3 regions of the Nocardiopsis tropica genome follow, and region 2 is predicted to be linked to each of the others. Evidence: riboswitches for the same ligand, from Rfam matches in the RefSeq annotation. Region 2 holds a riboswitch; each other region holds the start of a gene.
What was found. Region 2 has a riboswitch for thiamine pyrophosphate ahead of thiO (glycine oxidase ThiO). Riboswitches for the same ligand answer to the same signal wherever they lie in the genome.
Positions count from the first base shown of each region.

Region 1 (5,936 bases), on a different contig from region 2:
CTCCGCGCGCGCGACGCGGACGGGGCGTCACACGGCCGAGGGGGGCGACGTGACGGAGCCGAACCAGGACGGTCCTCCGCAGGGGGAGCGGGGCCAGGACGGGGGCCGGGCCCCGCGGCACGCGCGGGAGGCGGGAAGCCCCGGCCGCCGTGGCCGGGGGGCCGGCGGGCCCGGCGCGGCCGCCGGAGGCGCCTCCGGGGCGCCGCGCTGGAGGAGGTGGGCCGACCGGGCCGTTCTCCCCCTGGTGGACCGGCTCCGGGAGCGCGTGACCGCACTCGGCGACGCGGTGGAGCACGGGAGGGGCGCCGGTGACGGCGACCGCCCGGACGGAGGCCGCAAGGACGCCGTCCTGCGCCTCACGGGCACGGGAGCGGTCGCCGGTCTCCTGACCGCCGCGCTGGTCATGCCGTGGGTGGGCGGGCTGGGGCTGATCGGAAGGGACACGGCCGCCGCCTTCATGGCCCTCCCCAGCGACCTGGAGATCTCCCCGCTGGCGGAGCGCGTGCTCCTCACCGACGTCGACCACAACCCGATCGCGGAGGTCGCCGACCGCGAGCGCGAGGTGGTGTCCCTGGACGCGGTCAGCCCGTGGGTGCCCGCCGCTCTCATGGCGATCGAGGACGACCGGTTCTACGAGCACTCCGGACTGGACCTGCGCGGCGTGATCAGGGCCGCCATGCGCACCGCGCAGGGGGACACCCAGGGCGGGTCCACCATCACCCAGCAGTACGTCAAGAACCTGCTCATCGAGCAGGCCTCCACCGAGGAGGAGGTGGAGCGCGCCAGCGAGCAGACCCTGGGCCGCAAGCTGCTGGAGCTGCGCCACGCCATCGACATCGAGGACCGCCTCACCAAGGACGAGATCATGGAGGGCTACCTCAACCTCGCCTACTTCGGGGCGGGGGCGTACGGCATCGAGGTGGCGGCCCAGCGGTACTTCTCCGTCTCCGCCGCCGACCTGGACCCGGCGCAGGCCGCCACCATCGTCGGGCTCGTGCGCAGCCCCTCGTTCTACGACCCGCTCAACAACCGCGAGGCCGCGCGCGAGCGCCGCGACCTGGTGCTGGAGCGGATGGGCGCGACCGGGCACCTGGACGCGGCGCAGGTCGAGGAGTACGCGAGCCGGGGGCTCGCACTGGACCCGACCCCGCGCGGAGGCAGCTGCTACCACTCGGAGCAGCCGTTCTTCTGCGACTTCGTCATGCGCTGGCTGCGCGGCTCCGACATCCTCGGGGAGCTCCAGGGGGAGCGCGACGAGGCGCTCACCAAGGGCGGCATCACCGTGCGGACCACGCTCGACGGGGAGACGCAGCGGGCCGCGGAGGAGGCCATCGAGCGGTACGTCCCGGCGGAGGAGTCCACCAAGTTCTCCGCCCAGGCCGTCGTCGAGCCCGGCACCGGCCGGATCCGGGGCATGGCGCAGAACCTGCGCTACGGGTTCGACGACGAGGCGCTCGGCACGACCTCCATCAACCTGGCGGTGGACAGCGAGGCCGGCGGTTCGCTCGGCTACCAGGCGGGGTCGACGTTCAAGACGTTCACCCTGGCCGCCGCCCTGCACTCCGGACTGGGCTACGGCACCAGCTTCTCCTCGCCCGAGAGCGTCTCGGTCGGAGGGCTCGAGAACTGCGACGGCGGCGTGATGTCCGGGTGGAGCGTGAGCAACGCCGGGGAGAGCGACGGCGGCCGGCACAACATGATCAGCGCGACCAAGGGGTCCGTGAACACCTACTTCGCGCAGCTCCAGAAGCGCGTCGGCCTCTGCGAGACCTCGGAGATGGCCGAGCGGGTCGGCATCCACCGCGCCGACGGCCAACCGCTGGGGGTCTGGAGCTCCTTCACCCTGGGGGACCAGGAGGTGTCCCCGCTGACCGTCGCCAACGCGTACGCCACGTTCGCCGCCCGCGGCACCTACTGCGAGCCCGTCCCGGTGGTCTCCGTGCGGATCGGCCGCGAGGGCGCCGAGGGCACCCGGGAAGTCGAGGCGCGCACCGACTGCGAGGAGGGCAGGGTCGAGCGCGACGTCGCGGACGGGGTCAACCACCTGCTCCAGCAGACGTTCAAGGGCGGCACCGCCAACGGCCTCGGCCTCGACCGCCCCGCCGCGGGCAAGACCGGCACCACCGACAACGCCGCCTACGCCTGGTTCGCCGGCTACACCCCGAACCTCGCGTCGGCCGTGGTCGTCGGCGACATGCGCGGAGGCGAGGAGAACCCGCTCCAGGGCGTGACGATCGGCGGGCGCTACTACGGCATCGTCTACGGCGGCACGCTGCCGGGCCCCATCTGGCAGGCCACCATGCGCGGGGCCACGGCCGACCTGCCGGCCGAGGGCTTCGCCCCCTCGCCGAAGGCGTTCGGCAACCCGTCGGCGACGCCTCCCAAGGGCGGGGACGACGAGGGCGACGCCTGACCGCGCCCGCCGGCGGGCGCGGTCGGACGGGGTCGGAAACGGGGGCCGTGGGGAGGGAACACCCCGCGGCCCCCGTTGTTGACGCATAATGGAGGGAAACCGACAGGGGAGCGCGTGAGCGCTGAGAGTGCGGCACCCGGCCGCAGACCCTTACACACCTGATCTGGGTCATGCCAGCGAAGGAAGTCGTAGGAACCCGTCTCCGGCGGCGTGCTCCCGCGCACCCGGGACGGACCCGGCGCGCGGCACGTCCTCCGGCGTCGCTCTTGGCCACATGGGCCCTCGTCCACCCCGACGAAGGGACACCACCTGATGAGCACCGAGACCGGGCGTACCGGATTCTGGCGCGACGTCCTCGGACGGCTGCGCGGCTGGCGCACCGTCGACATCGTCGTTGCGGCCGTGATCGGCGTCGCCGTCGGCGTCGTCTTCTGGCTCTGGAACATCGTCTGGTCGGTCACGACCCCGCTCTTCGTGGGCTTTCCCCCCGCGCAGGCGGCGGTCTACGGAATGTGGCTGATCTCCGGCGTCCTCGGCGGACTGGTCGTCCGCAAGCCCGGCGCGGCACTGCTCACCTCGATCGCGGCCTCCCTGGTGTCGGCGGTGCTGGGGACGCAGTGGGGGGTCATGGTGATCATCGACGGGACGCTCCAGGGCCTCCTCCCCGAGCTGGTCTTCCTCGCCTTCGGCTACCGGCGCTGGGGCATGGGCGCGGCCGTGCTCGCGGCGGCCGCCGCCGGCCTCTCCCCGGCCGTCCGCGACAACCTCGTCTACAACGTGACCTGGCCCCTGCACTTCCAGCTCGTCTACGGCGTCATCGTCGTGATCAGCTCGGCGGTCATCGCGGGCGTCGGCGCCCGCCTCCTCACCACCGCGCTCGCCAGGTCGGGCGCGCTGGCCCCCTTCCCGTCGGCCAGGGGCTGACCCGTGGCCGACCACGACCGCCGCGGCCCCTCGGGGGCGACCGCGGAGCACCCCGCGGCACCGTCCCCCCTCCGGCCCCCCGGAGGGGGCGGCGCACGCGTCGAGCTGTCCGGCTGGGGGTGGCGCCACGCGGGCCGCGAGTCGTACGCCCTGCGCGGGGTGGACCTCACGGTCGAGCCCGGTGAGCGCGTGCTGCTGCTCGGCGCCTCCGGGGCGGGCAAGTCCACCCTGCTGCACTCCCTCGCCGGACTCACCGGCCCCGACGGCGCCCTCAACGGCGACCAGGAGGGGACGCTGCTGGTCGACGGCCTCCCCGCCGACCGGGGCCGCGGAGGCGTCGGCCTGGTCGGGCAGGACCCGGAGACGCAGCTGGTGATGGCCCGCGCGGGCGACGACGTCGCCTTCGGACCGGAGAACCTGGGGGTGGACCCCGCCCTGATCTGGCCGAGGGTGGACGACGCGCTCGACGCGGTCGGCTTCCCGTACGGGCGGCGCCACCCCACCGGCGCGCTGTCGGGCGGTGAGAAGCAGCGCCTGGTCATCGCCGGCGCGCTCGCCATGCGCCCGCGCCTGCTCCTCCTGGACGAGCCCACCGCCAACCTCGACCCAGCCGGGGCCGCCCTGGTGCGCGGTGTCCTGGAACGCCTGCTCGCCGAGACCGAGGCGACCCTGCTCCTGGTCGAGCACCGGGTCGCCGACGTGGTCGGGCTGGTGGACAGGGTCGTGGTCGTCGAGCCGGGCGGCGGGGTGGTCGCCGACGGCGATCCGGCGGCCGTGTTCGCCGCGCATGGGCGCTCCCTCGCGGAGCAGGGAGTGTGGGTCCCCGGTGACGAGCCCTCCCCCGGCCCGGCCCCCGCGCCGGGCGGCGGCCCCCGCGTCGAGGCGGTGGGCGTCGCCGCGCGCACCCCCTTCCAGCTGGGGGCGGGCGCCCCGCCCCGGAGGACCGTGCTGGAGGGGGTGGACCTCTCCGTCGCGGCCGGTACGGCGACCGCCCTGACCGGCCCCAACGGTGCGGGTAAGTCCACGCTGCTGACCCTGCTGGCGGGGCTCTCCCGACCCCACAGGGGCGCGGTCCTGCCGCGCGGCCCCCTGGCGGAGGCCGACCGGCGGCCGCTGGCGCGATGGCCCGCCCGGCTCCTGTCCCGCCACGTGGGCACCGTGTTCCAGCACGCGGAGGACCAGTTCGTCACCGGCACCGTGCGGGACGAGCTGCGGTTCGCCCCGCGGCGGGCCGGGGCGGACGGGGCCGGGACCGAGCGGCGGGTGGACGAGCTGCTGGAGCGGCTGCGCCTGACCGGCCTGGCCGACGCCCACCCCTACACGCTCTCGGGCGGCGAGAAGCGGCGGCTGTCGGTGGCCACGGCGCTCAGCTCCGGCCCCTCGCACGCGCCCGGAGTCCTCGTCCTGGACGAGCCGACCTTCGGCCAGGACACCCGGACGTGGACGGAGCTGGTCGAGCTGCTGGGCGGGCTGAGGGCCGAGGGGTGCGCCGTCGTCGTGGCGACCCACGACGAACTTCTCCTGCGGCACTTCGCGGACGTGCGGGTGCGTGTGGCGGGGGGCCGCGCGGTCCCGGGCACGGCGGGAAAGGCGGAGCTGTGAGCGTCTCGGAGGACCGGGGGCGCAGGGGCGGCGTCCCCGCCCCGGACGCGCCGGGCGCCGGGGGAGCGCGCCAGTGGCTCGTCCGGCTCAACCCGGCGGCCAAGCTGCTGGCCGCGCTGCTGCTGGGGCTCGGACTGGTCCCCGCCGTGGACGCGGTCACCGGCGGGGTGGTGCTGGCCGGCGTTCTGCTGGTCCTGCCCTTCAGCGGGATCGACCGGCGCACCCTGCTCGTCCTCGGCGGCCCCTTCCTGCTCATGGGGCTCTCCAGCGGGCTGGTCAACTACCTGTACGGCGAGCACGGCGCGGAGGGGGCGCTGGGCGCCGCGGTGCGCCTGCTCGCCATCGCCCTCCCCGGCCTCCTCGCGGCCGTCAGCAGCGATCCGACGGAGATGGCCGACGGGCTCGTGCAGAGGTTGAGGGTGCCCGAGCGCCCCGCCATGGGCGTGCTGGCGGCGCTGCGGCTCATCCCCCTGCTGGCCGACCAGTGGCGGACCGTGACCCTGGCGAGGCGGGCCCGCGGACTGGAGGCCGGGCGCAACCCGGTGCGGATGGTCACGCTGTTCTTCGGCAGGCTGTTCGCGCTGCTGGTGCGGTCGATCCGGACGGGGACCCTGCTGGCGACGGCGATGGACGCCAGGGCGTTCGGCACCGGGCCCCGCACACGGGCCAGGGAGAGCCGCTGGCGGGTCGGGGACACGCTCCTGCTCGCGGGTGCGGCCCTGCTGCTGGCGGGGGCGTACGCGCTGTCCGCGCGGCTCGGCACCCTGGTGCTGCTGTTCTCCTGACCCGGGTGATTAGGTGGCCCGGACAGTGACGTCGAAGTGGAAGAGGTGGAGTTCGTGGGCGAGTTCGTGCGCGTGGAGACCGATCCGGACCACCCGGCGGTGGCCGTCATCCGGTTGGACCGGCCGAAGGTCAACGCGCTCAACGCCGTGCTGACGGCGGAGATCGCCGAGGCCGCCACGAGGGTCTCCGCGGACCCCGCCGTGCGCGCGGT
Region 1 covers NZ_JBHSUF010000005.1:227,120-233,055, forward strand. Annotated here, with positions in the region: gene ACFQBR_RS10210 (transglycosylase domain-containing protein) at 287-2,413, shown strand; TPP riboswitch at 2,508-2,615, shown strand; gene ACFQBR_RS10215 (ECF transporter S component) at 2,726-3,337, shown strand; gene ACFQBR_RS10220 (ABC transporter ATP-binding protein) at 3,443-4,939, shown strand; gene ACFQBR_RS10225 (energy-coupling factor transporter transmembrane component T family protein) at 4,936-5,724, shown strand; gene ACFQBR_RS10230 (enoyl-CoA hydratase/isomerase family protein) at 5,779-5,936, shown strand, end outside.
Region 1: another riboswitch for thiamine pyrophosphate. It lies ahead of ACFQBR_RS10215 (ECF transporter S component); the one in region 2 lies ahead of thiO (glycine oxidase ThiO).

Region 2 (5,936 bases):
GGGAGGCGGAGCGCCGCGGGATCGAGGTGTTCGGCCTCTTCGACCTGGAGGACGGGAAGGAGGGTCGGAGCGGCGCCGTGCGCCGGATCCTGGAGATGGCCCGCTCCGGGCGCGTGAGACCGCATGTGGGGCTGACGCTGCCCCTGGAGCGGGCGGAGGAGGCCCACCGGGCGCTGGAGGAGCGCCGGGTCCTGGGCAAGGTGCTCCTCGTGCCGTGAGGGCGGTGGGGCGGACCACCGGCCGGGCGCGGGCGGCCGTCGACGGGGATCAGCGCGGCGGCCGCGGCCACCGGCCTGCGCGGGAGCCGCGGCGGCACCGCCGTCCCGGGCCCCTCCCCCGGAGGCGGGGCGGGGCGGCGTCCTCGCCCTCCCGGGGTCCGGCGGGGCCGGGGGCGCCGCTCAGCCCCCGGTGCGGGCGGTCAGGCGCTCGCGCAGCCCGGCCGCGGCGGCCCGGGGGTCCTCGGCCTCGGTGATCGCGCGCACGACCACGACCCGGCGGGCGCCCGCCTCCACCACCGCGTCGATGTTGGTCGCGTCGATCCCGCCGATGGCGAACCACGGGCGGTCCGTGCCCAGCGCGGCGGCGCGTTCGACCAGGGACAGGCCCGCCGCGGGGCGGCCCGGCTTGGTGGGGGTGGCCCAGGTGGGGCCGACGCAGAAGTAGTCGCTCCCGGCCTCCTCGGCGGAGGAGGAGGCGGCCGCGATGTCGTTGTTGGAGCGGCCGATCACGGGGTCCGCCCCGATGATGTCGCGGGCCATGGGCACCGGCAGGTCGCGCTGGCCCAGGTGCAGGACGTCGGCGCGCACCGCGCGGGCGATGTCCGCGCGGTCGTTCACCGCGAGCAGGGCCCCGTGCCGCTCACAGGCCTCCCGCATGACCTCCAGGGCCGCGATCTCCTCGCGGGCCTCCAGCCCCTTGTCCCGGAGCTGGATGATGTCCACCCCTCCGGCCAGGGCCGCGTCGGTGAACTCGGCGAGATCACCGCGCCCGGTCCGGGCGTCGGTGCACAGGTACAGAAGGGATGCGTCCAGGCGCTTGCGCAGGCTGGTTCCGTGGCTGGTCCTCACCCCGCCCACCCTAGGCCCTCGCCGGCCGGCCCCCGAGGGGAGGCCGCCCGACGGCGCGCCGCGCCCCGGGCCGTGTTCCGCGGATCGTTCCGGGACCGCGTCCGCCGACGCCCGCCGAGAGCGTCCGCGGACCACGCGCTAGAAGGCCATGCTCTGGGCGCGGCGGCGCACCTCGGTGCCCCGGTTCTCGCGCATCGCCTGGATGGGCGTGCCCGGCAGGGTGTCGTCGGGGGTGAAGAGCCAGCGCAGGGCCTCCTCCGTGGAGAAGCCCGCGTCGGTCAGCAGCACCAGGGTCCCGGGCAGCCCCTTGACGAGGTCGTCGCCGTCGATGAAGGCGGCGGGGACGGACAGCTGCCCTCCGCGGACCACACCCATCATGCGGTTCTCGCGGATCAGGGTCTTGATCCGGTTGGGGCTCACGCCGAGCGGCGCGGCCGCCTCCTTCAGGGTCAGCCACTCGCCGACCAGCGTGTCTATGTCGATGTCGCTTCGTGTCACCCTCCCAATCTGCCACATCCGCACGGGGCCCGGACACCTTCCGGCGCCGCGGGGGCCGGGCGCCGTGGAGATCCCCACCACTGCCACGCATTCCGGGAGGAGGTTCTAGGATGGGGACAGACCTCTGCACATCCCGCGGGAGCCGGGTGGGACCCGGCTGAGAGGGAGGCTGTGAGCCTCCGACCGCACGAACCTGATCCGGGTCATGCCGGCGAAGGGAGTGGGAACAGCGCCGTGCGCACGAAGAACGATCCCCGCCGCGAAACGATTCGTCCTACCGGTGGCGGCCCCGGGGACGCGCCGGAGCGGACCGTCGTCGTGGTCGGCGGCGGCCTCGTGGGGAGGGTCACCGCCTGGCGGGCCGCCCAGGAGGGCCTCCGCGTCACCCTGGTCGAACCCGACCCCGTGACCGGCCCCGCCGGCGCCCGTGCCGCCTCCACCGTCGCGGCGGGCATGCTCACCCCGGCCACCGAGGCCGTGTTCGGCGAGGAGCCCCTCATGGAGTTCGGGGTCCGCTCCGCGGGCATGTACCCCGGGTTCGTCGCCGAACTGGAGGCCGCCGGCGGGATCCGCGTGGGCTACCGCACCACCGGGACCCTCCTGGTGGCCTTCGACCGCGACGACATGGCCGTCCTCACCGACCTGCACCGGCTCCAGGAGCGCCTGGGCATCGCCACCGAGCGCCTGACGAGCCGCGAGTGCCGCCGGCTGGAGCCGGTGCTCGCCCCGTCCGTGCGCGGCGGCGTGCTCGCCCCCGACGACCACTCCGTCGACCCCCGGCTGCTGCTGCGCGCCCTGGCCGCGGCGGGCGGACGCGCGGGAGTCACCGAGACCGCCGGTCGGGCGGAGGAGGTCACGGCCCCCGGCCCCGGGGGCGCCCGGCTGGGCGTGCGCCTGGACGACGGCCGGGTCCTGCCCGCCCACCAGGTCGTCCTGGCCGCAGGCTGCTGGAGCGACCGCGTCAAGGTGCCCGAACCGGTGGTGCCGCCGCTGCGCCCGGTCAAGGGCCAGCTCCTGCGCGCCCGGGTGCCGGCCGGCGAACCGCCCCTCGTCGGCCGCACGGTCCGGGGCCTGGTGAGGGGCTTCACCACCTACCTGGTGCCGCGCGCCGACGGAGAGGTGGTCATCGGCGCCACCCAGGAGGAGCTGGGCTACGACACCTCGCTCACCGCCGGGGGCCTCTGGCAGGTCCTGCGGGACGCGCGCGAGCTCGTCCCGGGGGTGACCGAGCTGGAGGTCACCGAGACCTGTGTGGGCCTGCGCCCGGGCTCACCGGACAACGAGCCCCTGCTGGGGCCGACCCGGGTCCCCGGCCTGCACCTGGCCGCGGGGCACTTCAGGCACGGGGTCCTGCTGACCCCGGCCACCGGGGAGGCCATGGCGCGCGCCCTCACCACGGGCGCCCTGCCGGAGTACGCGCGCAGGTTCGCCGCGGACCGGGTGTCCGGCGACGCGCACACGACGACGTGGGAGTAGGAGAGGCAGTGCAACTCATCATCAACGGCGACCTCCGCGAGTTCGCCGACGGCACGACCGTGGAGGCGGTCGTCCGCGACCTGACCGCGCCGGGCGGCGGCACGATCCCCGGCGGGATCGCCGTGGCCGTCAACGACGAGGTGGTGCGCCGGGCCGCGTGGGCGGACGGCGCGCTGGGCGCGGGCGACCGCGTGGACGTCCTCACCGCGGTCCAGGGAGGCTGAGCATGAGCGCACACGGAACCGGACGAGTCGAGGACCCCCTGGTGATCGCCGGGACCTCCTTCGGCTCGCGGCTGATCACCGGCACCGGCGGGGCGCCCTCCCTGGAGGTCCTGGAGGAGGCCCTGGTGACCTCCGGGACCGAGCTGACCACCGTGGCCATGCGCAGGGTCTCCCCCGGCGCCCAGGGGTCGGTGTGGGACGTGCTGTCCCGCAACAGGATCCGCGCGCTGCCCAACACCGCCGGGTGCTTCACCGCGGCGGACGCGGTGCGCACCGCCCGGCTGGGACGCGAGGCCCTGGGCACGGACTGGGTGAAACTGGAGGTCGTGGCGGACGAGCACACCCTGCTGCCCGACCCGGTGGAGCTCCTGGACGCCGCCGAGCAGCTGGTGGACGAGGGGTTCACCGTCCTGCCCTACACCAACGACGACCCGGTGCTGGCCCGGCGCCTGGAGCAGCTGGGGTGCGCGGCGGTGATGCCGCTGGCCGCGCCGATCGGCTCCGGGCTGGGGATCCGCAACCCGCACAACCTCGAACTGATCGTGGAGGGCGCGGGGGTCCCCGTGATCGTGGACGCCGGGATCGGCACCGCCAGCGACGCCGCCCTCGCGATGGAGCTGGGCTGCGATGCGGTCCTGCTGGCCACGGCCGTGACCCGGGCACAGGACCCGGTGCGCATGGCCGCCGCGATGCGCGACGCCGTCCGGGCCGGCCGGGGCGCCCGCCTGGCCGGTCGCATCCCGGTGCGCCGGCACGCCCTCGCGTCGTCCCCCGCGGTGGAGTAGCGCCCCGGCGCGGCCTGCCGCCGCGCACGCCCGGGGAGGGCCGCCGACCGCGTGTCCCGTCCCTCCGGGGAGTGACGCGCCCGGGGCCGGGGCGCACGGGGCGCGTGTTCCGTCCGGGCGTGACCGGTCCCACCCTGGCCGGCCCGCCGGGACGGCCCCCGGGGCCGCGACGCCGCGGGGACCGGGCCTCCCGGTCCCCGGACCGGGGGCCCGGCGCGCACCGGCCCCGCGAGGTCCGGAGCGCCGTTCCCGGAACGTTTGGAACCGTCCCCTAACGTGGGATGGGTGTGCGGCCCGACGGAGGGCACCGCACGCTCGCCGATGAACCAGGCGCGAACGCCCGCCACCGAGGGTGGAGAGGCGCGACGCGACCGCGAACCGCGGGGCAGACCTGGCGTGGGCTTCCGCTATCGTGTCGGTTCGACACCCGGTGTCGGGTACGCGCCACCAACCGCGACAGCCCGCGCTCCCCGCAGCAAGGACACTACTCCGCCGTGGACATGACGACTTCCGACCCGCTCGTAGGCGCGACCCTCGACCGACGCTACTTCGTCGAGTCCAGGATCGCCGGAGGCGGGATGGCGACCGTCTACGTCGCCCACGACCTGAGGCTGGACCGCCGCCTGGCGTTGAAGGTGATGCACCCGTCGCTGGCACAGGACCCCACCTTCGTCCAGCGCTTCATCAACGAGGCGCACTCCGTCGCCAAGCTCTCCCACCCCAACGTCGTCCAGGTCTTCGACCAGGGTGAGGACCAGGGACACGTGTTCCTGGCGATGGAGTACGTGCCCGGCCGCACCCTGCGCGACCTGCTCAAGGCCCGCGGACGCCTGTCCCCGCACGAGGCCCTGAACGTCATGGCGTCGGTCCTGGCCGCGCTCGGCGCCGCCCACCAGGCGGGCATGGTCCACCGCGACGTCAAGCCCGAGAACGTCCTCCTCACCGAGGACGGCCGGGTCAAGGTGGCCGACTTCGGCCTGGCGCGCGCCGTGGAGCAGTCCAACCAGGGCCTCACCCGGACCGGCACCCTCATGGGCACCGCCGCCTACCTGGCGCCGGAGCAGATCGAGAAGGGCGTCGCCGACGCCCGCAGCGACGTGTACGCCGCGGGCATCATGTTCTACGAGCTGCTGACCGGCGGCCAGCCGCACACCGGCGAGACGCCCATCGCGATCGCCTACCAGCACGTCAACGAGGACGTGCCCCGCCCCTCGCACTTCCTGCCGGGCCTCCCTCCCGAGGTGGACGCGCTGGTCACCAAGGCCACCGAGCGCGACCCCCGCTACCGTCCGAGCAACGCGGGCCAGTACCTGGCCAAGGTGCTGGAGGTCCTGCACCGCCTGCCGGCCCGGGCCCCCGGCGGCGAGGCGCCGCTCGCACCCGTCGCCCCGACCGCCGCGACGGCGTCCGTCACGGCCCCCCAGCTCATCGCGGGCGGGGCGGGGCCGGGCACCGAGAACGCCACCATGGTCGTGGACATGAACAGCGCGGGGCTGCGCGACGACGGCTACGACGGGGACGACTACGACGACTACCCGGACGACCGCGACGCCCCGAGGCGCCGCGGTCTGCTGATCGGGATCGGCGCCGCCGCCCTGGCACTGGTGCTGCTCCTCACCGGCTGGTGGTTCCTCGTCGGGCGGTTCGAGTCCGTGCCGGACGTGGTGGGGCAGAGCCCCGAGGCCGCGCGCGAGGCCATCCTCGACGAGGGGCTGGTCTACACGCTCGCGGAGGAGCCCGTCTACAGCGACGCCGAGCCGGGCAGCGTCGGTCGGACCGATCCCGGACAGGGCGAGCGCCTGTCGCCCGGGGACGAGGTGACCGTGTACGTCTCCCAGGGCCCGCAGAACGTGACCATGCCCGACCTGGCGGGCGAGGACGCCGCG
Region 2 covers NZ_JBHSUF010000025.1:78,708-84,643, forward strand. Annotated here, with positions in the region: gene ACFQBR_RS29685 (zinc-binding dehydrogenase) at 1-218, shown strand, start outside; gene thiE (thiamine phosphate synthase) at 399-1,067, opposite strand; gene ACFQBR_RS29695 (Rv2175c family DNA-binding protein) at 1,206-1,583, opposite strand; TPP riboswitch at 1,691-1,804, shown strand; gene thiO (glycine oxidase ThiO) at 1,800-3,041, shown strand; gene thiS (sulfur carrier protein ThiS) at 3,050-3,265, shown strand; gene ACFQBR_RS29710 (thiazole synthase) at 3,268-4,050, shown strand; gene pknB (Stk1 family PASTA domain-containing Ser/Thr kinase) at 4,545-5,936, shown strand, end outside.

Region 3 (5,936 bases), on a different contig from region 2:
GCCCGCGCGAGGCGAGCAGGTCGGCGACCCGGCACACGGAGTTGGTCACCCCGTTGACCTGGGGGAGGAAGGACTCCGTCACGATCGCCACGCGAAGCGGCTGAGAGGGCTCGGTCGGTGGCATGCGGGGGCTCCCAACGCCGGGGGAAGGCTGGTGCCGACACTAGGACCGCCGGATGAACCGCGGTCCGGCACGGGGGGAACCCCTCCCGAAGAGCAGGCGTGGGTCGGGCGATCGGACGGTGACCCGCCCGCGCGCGCCTGTGGCCGCCCGGTGACACCCGGGTGGCTATGATCGCCTGACGTGACCGCCATCCCTCTCCTAGGAGTCGCCCGGTGACCCTCGTCGAATGGGCGGAAGCCGTCCGCCGTGAACTGGAACTGACCGGTACGGAGCCCCTGGGCAAGGAGGACGTCGACCGCGTCCTCGACCTCGCCAAGGACGCCGCCCACTCGGTGGCCCGCCCCGCCGCCCCGCTCACCACCTACCTGCTCGGCATCGCCGTGGGCCGGGGCGCCGACCCGGTCCGGGCCGCCGAGGTGTTGAGCAGGCTCGCCCTCTCCCACAAGGACGACTCCTGACCGCTGCCCGCCCACACGCGCCTGCGGAGGGCGGGCGTCCCCCGGCCCCCGGTGAGGAGGCCCCGGGGAGCGGGGGACACGGCTCCGCCGCGTGTTGCCGCGATTTCCCGGCGACACCGCGCGGTGTCCACTACCGTCGGCACGACCCCCCGGACCGCCGGACCCCGCCTCGCCGTGCCGGTGGCGCCGGGCCGACGCGCGCACCGAGACGGAGACCCCCGTGGACCTGCTGCTCGACATGGCCGGAGTACTGAGCGGCATCGTCTGGGGTCCGCTCGTCCTCCTCCCGCTGCTGCTGGTCACCGGGGTCTACCTGACGATCCGGCTGCGGGCGCTCCAGTTCACCCGGCTCGCCCACGCCCTGTGGCTCGCCCTCGTCCGGCGGGAGGAGGTCGGCGAGGACCTCAGGGGCGACATCTCGCACTTCCAGGCCCTCAACACCGCCCTGGCCGCGACGACCGGCGTCGGCAACATCGCCGGGGTGGGCCTGGCCATCGGACTCGGCGGACCGGGAGCCCTCTTCTGGATGTGGGTCACCGGCGTCCTGGGCATGGCCACCAAGTACAGCGAGGCCCTGCTCGGGGTGAAGTACAGGGTCACGGACGAGAGGGGCGAGCAGGCCGGCGGCCCGATGTACTACCTGCGCCGGGGCCTCCCCGGAGGGCTCGGCGTCCTCCTCGGCTGCTCGTTCGCTGTCTTCGGGGCGGTGGCCGCCTTCGGCATCGGCAACGGCACCCAGACCAACGCCGTGGCCGAGGCGGTCAACGACGCCACCGGCGCCGACCAGCGGGCCGTCGGCGTGGTCCTGATGCTGCTGACCGCCGTGGTCGTCCTCGGCGGCATCAAGGGGATCGGCCGGGTCGCCTCCGCCGTGGTCCCGTTCATGATCATCGGCTTCGTCCTCATGAACCTGCTGGTCCTGGCGGTGCACCACGACCGGATCGGCCCCGCCTTCGCACTGGTCCTCGGCGACGCCTTCACCGGCACCTCCGCGGCGGGCGGGTTCGCGGGCGCCACCCTGATGTACGTCATCCGCCAGGGCGTCTCCCGCGGCATCTTCTCGAACGAGTCCGGCATGGGCACCGGCGCCATCGCCGCCGCCGCGGCCAGGACCGACCAGCCGGTCCGCCAGGCCCTCGTCGCGATGACGCAGACCTTCGTCGACACCGTGATCATGCTGACCCTGACCGCGATGATGATCATCACGACCGGGGTGTGGCAGGACCCCGACGCCGCGGGGGTGGAGGGCAGCGACAAGGGGGTCCTGCTCACCACCTCCGCGATGGAGGCCGGCCTCGGCCGGATCAGCCCGGACCTGGCGGGCCTGGGGCCCGTGTTCGTCGCCTGCGCGGTGGTGGTCTTCGCCTACACGACCATCCTCGGCTGGGCCTACTACGGCGAGAGGTGCGTCGTGTACCTGGCGGGGCGCTCGCTCGTCGTGCCCTACCGGCTGCTGTTCATCGCGGTCGTCTACGTCGGCGCCACGGCGCAGATCGACGCGGTGTGGCTGTTCAGCGACATCGCCAACGGCCTCATGGCCCTGCCCAACCTGATCGGGCTGCTCCTGCTGTCCCCGGTGGTCGTCGCGGAGACGAGGAAGTTCTTCGCCCACCCGGACTGGCGGGACCCGGACGCGGTCATGGAGCCCGTACGGGGGTAGCGGCACGACCGGCGGCCCGCCGCGCCCCCGGCCGCCGCGAACGCGGCCGGGCCCGGCGGAGGCGGACGCGCCGCTCCGCCGGGCCCGGTCCCGCGGGGGAGGGCGTCGGTGCCGCCCCCCGGTCGGCGGGCCCTACTTCCACCAGGCGTGGAAGTGGTGCACGGGCCCCTGCCCGCCTCCGGCGTCGATCTCGTCCGCCCGCCGGAGCGCCTCGGTCAGGTAGGCCTTGGCGTCGCCCACGGCGGAGGCCGTGTCCGGCCGCTGCGGAAGCAGGGCCGCGATCGAGGAGGACAGGGTGCACCCCGTGCCGTGCGTGTTGCGGGTGCGGACCCTCGGCGAGCGGAACTCGACCGGGGCGGAGCCCTTGGCCACGAGGATGTCGACGCAGTCCTCTCCGGCCAGGTGGCCTCCCTTGAGCAGGACCGCGCGCGGGCCGAACTCCAGCAGCCGGAGGGCCTGCTCGTGCATCGTCGCCAGGTCGGCCGCCTCCGGCTCGTCCAGCAGGTCGGCCGCCTCGGGCAGGTTCGGCGTGACCAGGTCCGCCCGGGGCAGCAGCCGGGTGCGCAGCGCGTCGACGGCGGAGGGCTCCAGCAGGCGGTCGCCGCTCTTGGCCACCATCACCGGGTCCACCACCACGTGGGGCAGTCCGTGGCGCCCGATCGCCTCGGCGACGGCCTCGGTGACCTCGGCCGTGCCGAGCATGCCGACCTTGACCGCGTGCACCGTGGCGTCGGAGAAGAGGGTGTCCATCTGGTGGGCGACGAAATCGGCGGGGATCGGGTGGACCCCGGTGACGCCGCGCGTGGACTGGGCGGTGAGGGCCGCGACCACGGTCATGCCGAAGGCGCCGTGTGCGGAGAAGGCCTTGAGGTCCGCCTGGATCCCGGCGCCCCCGCTGGGGTCGCTGCCGGCGATGGACACGATGTTGTACGCGCTCATGGGCGTTCCTTCGCTAGTACGAACTAGGGCAGGTTCGACGGGTGTGCTCTCAGCCGGTGGACTCACCGGCACCCCGCGCCGTCGGGGCCGCCGCGTGGGCGGCCCCGCTCAGTGTGCGGCCGACCCGAGGGGGCCGGCGTATGTGTTCCGGACGCGCGGGCCCGAGGGGCCCGTACGGCTGCCGGCGCCGTTCAGAGGGTGGGGGCGTTGTCCGCGGACCGGGCCTTGAGCAGCTTGCGGACGCGGGCGATGACGAACCACAGGAACAGCAGGGCGATGACGACCAGCACGATGTTGCTGATAAGGCCGCTCCACTGCACCAGGATCGGCTTGATGGCCGGGCCGAAGGCGTAGCCGAGTCCGATCCAGATCGAGTTCCAGACGGCGGAGCCGATCACGGTGTACACGGAGAACTTGAGGATGGGCATCCGCTCGATGCCGGCGGGGACCGAGATGAAGCTGCGCACCAGCGGCACGCACCGGCCCAGGAGCACGGCGAGGCCGCCGAAGCGGGCGAAGAAGCGCTCGGCCTTGTAGAAGTCCTCGACCTCGAGCAGGGGGGTCTTCTCCACCAGCCACTTGGTGCGGTCCCGGCCCAGCAGGGCGCCGATCGCGTAGAAGCCCCAGGCGCCGACCAGGCAGCCGATCGTGGCCCACAGGATGGCGAGCCAGACGTTCATGTGTCCGTCGTAGGCGAGGAAGCCCGCACCGGGCAGGACCGCCTCGCTCGGCATCGGGGGGAAGAAGGTCTCGATGAACAGGGCCACGCCGACGCCGGGCTCGCCCAGGGTCGTCATCAGGCTCAGCACCCAGCCGATGAAGCCCTCGTACTCGTGGACGACCTCGCCTTCCATCGCCAGGTTCGACGCCGTCCACAGATTCGCTGTCATGAGAAGTGGCTTTCCGTTCTTTCCGGTCGGACGCCGGCCGCGACGCGGGCGGCCTCGGCCCGGGAGCGCTTGCGGCGCTCCCAGACGATGGCCGCGGTCACGATCACGAAACCGGCGACGATGAAGACGACTGTCACAGGGACGTCGGTGGGGGTGACGACCTCGCGGGACTCGGTCTGCCACGGCCACAGGGCGCGCAGCGAACCGGCCATGAGGCCGGTGAGTACAACGAGGGTCATGTGGTGGAAGTTCTCCAGGAGGTGCTGGAGCAGCTTCACGAACAGGGACAGGCCGGTGAGCATGCCCAGGGCGAAGACGGCCAGGTAGGCGATGTCCAGGTCGCCGACCGCGCTGATCGTCGGCTCGTAGAGCCCGAGTGTGAGCAGGATGAAGGAGCCGGACAGTCCCGGCAGGACGAGCGCGCAGACGGCCACCGCGGCGGCGAGGAAGACGACCGCCGGGTGGGTCGGCAGGTTGGCGCCCGGCAGCCCGGTGAGCACGAAGGCGGCCACGGCGAACACCAGTGCCACGGCGTAGTGCCCGGCCCTCCAGGGGCGGCCCGCCCCGGAGTAGGGGATCCACAGGCACGCCAGGACGAGGCCGAAGAACAGGGCGTAGGCGTACCGGGTGTAGGCGTCGACGAGCGGCGCCAGGAGGAGGGCGGCCAGGACCAGGAACACGGCCATGCCGACCAGCGCGGGAACCAGGACGCTCCAGTCCACCTGTCGGAACTGCTCCTGCGCGCGGGCCCTGCCGCGCCCGCGCGGGACGTCCGTGACGTACCGCTTGATCCCGCTGACCATGTGGCCCGCGCCACCGATGAGCTTGTCGTAGAGGCCGACGATGAGGGCGACGGTCCCGCCGCTGATGCCCGGAAGGGCTTCGGAGGCGCCCACGGCGCCGCCGCGTATCGCGTCGAGGAGGTAGGAGCCTGCGGAATTGGCCATCTGGGTGGTTGGACGCTACCCGGGGAGTCCGGGAGAGGTGCGCCTTCCTCCGTCCTAAGGGTCTCGCCCGCGCACGCGAATGTGCGACGGGTGGGGATGAGGCGAAAAGGAGACTGTCCGAATCGGCCGGAGATCGCGGCCGTCGGGATCTAAGGTACAAGGGGCAGAGGCCGCTGTGGGCAGGCGCTGAGGAGAGTTGTGGACGACCGCACCCCGTCTGGAGCCGCCAAAGCGAGGCCTGGCAGAACCCTTACGTGGCCTTTGTCCTGAAATGACGTAATTTTCGGCCCTGTGGCAGGGCAGCTGGACAGCATCCGAAAACTGTGCTTCGTCTCAGTGACAGGGTGTGGTCCTCCACAGGCCGGCCGCCGCCCCCGCCCCCGCGCCGGGCGGTTCCGCGGACCGCGGCCGTCAGTACCGCAGCGGGCTCGGACGCGGGACCCCGCCCTCGTCCCGGGCCACCGACGCCGCCCACCGGTAGTCCTGTTTGCCGACGGCCGTGCGCCGCACCCGGTCCACGAAGTGGACGGTCCTCGGGACCTTGAACCCCGCCAGGCGCACGCGGCAGTGGTCCAGCAGGGCGGCCTCCTCCAGGCGGGCCCCCGCGGCGAGGGAGACCAGGGCCGTCACCCTCTGGCCGAGCCGCTCGTCCGAGGCGGGCACCACGATGGCGTCCTCCACCGAGGGGTGTGCCTTCAGGGCGGCCTCCACCTCCTCCGGGTACACCTTCTCCCCGGCGGTGTTGATGACGGCGCTCCCGCGCCCCAGGAGGACGATCGACCCGTCCCCGGCCCGCGTCCCGAAGTCGCCGGACAGGGCCCAGCGGCGCCCGTCGGCGTCGGTGGGGAAGGTGCGGGCCGTCGTGATGGGGTCGTTGTAGTAGCCGAGCGGGATCCGGCCGGTGCGCGCGATCCGGCC
Region 3 covers NZ_JBHSUF010000001.1:136,537-142,472, forward strand. Annotated here, with positions in the region: gene ACFQBR_RS00595 (glycosyltransferase family 4 protein) at 1-124, opposite strand, end outside; gene ACFQBR_RS00600 (DUF6457 domain-containing protein) at 337-582, shown strand; gene ACFQBR_RS00605 (alanine/glycine:cation symporter family protein) at 803-2,242, shown strand; gene thiD (bifunctional hydroxymethylpyrimidine kinase/phosphomethylpyrimidine kinase) at 2,375-3,181, opposite strand; TPP riboswitch at 3,170-3,267, opposite strand; gene ACFQBR_RS00615 (DedA family protein) at 3,373-4,071, opposite strand; gene ACFQBR_RS00620 (DUF368 domain-containing protein) at 4,068-5,018, opposite strand; gene ACFQBR_RS00625 (acyl-CoA synthetase) at 5,430-5,936, opposite strand, start outside.
Region 3: another riboswitch for thiamine pyrophosphate. It lies ahead of thiD (bifunctional hydroxymethylpyrimidine kinase/phosphomethylpyrimidine kinase); the one in region 2 lies ahead of thiO (glycine oxidase ThiO).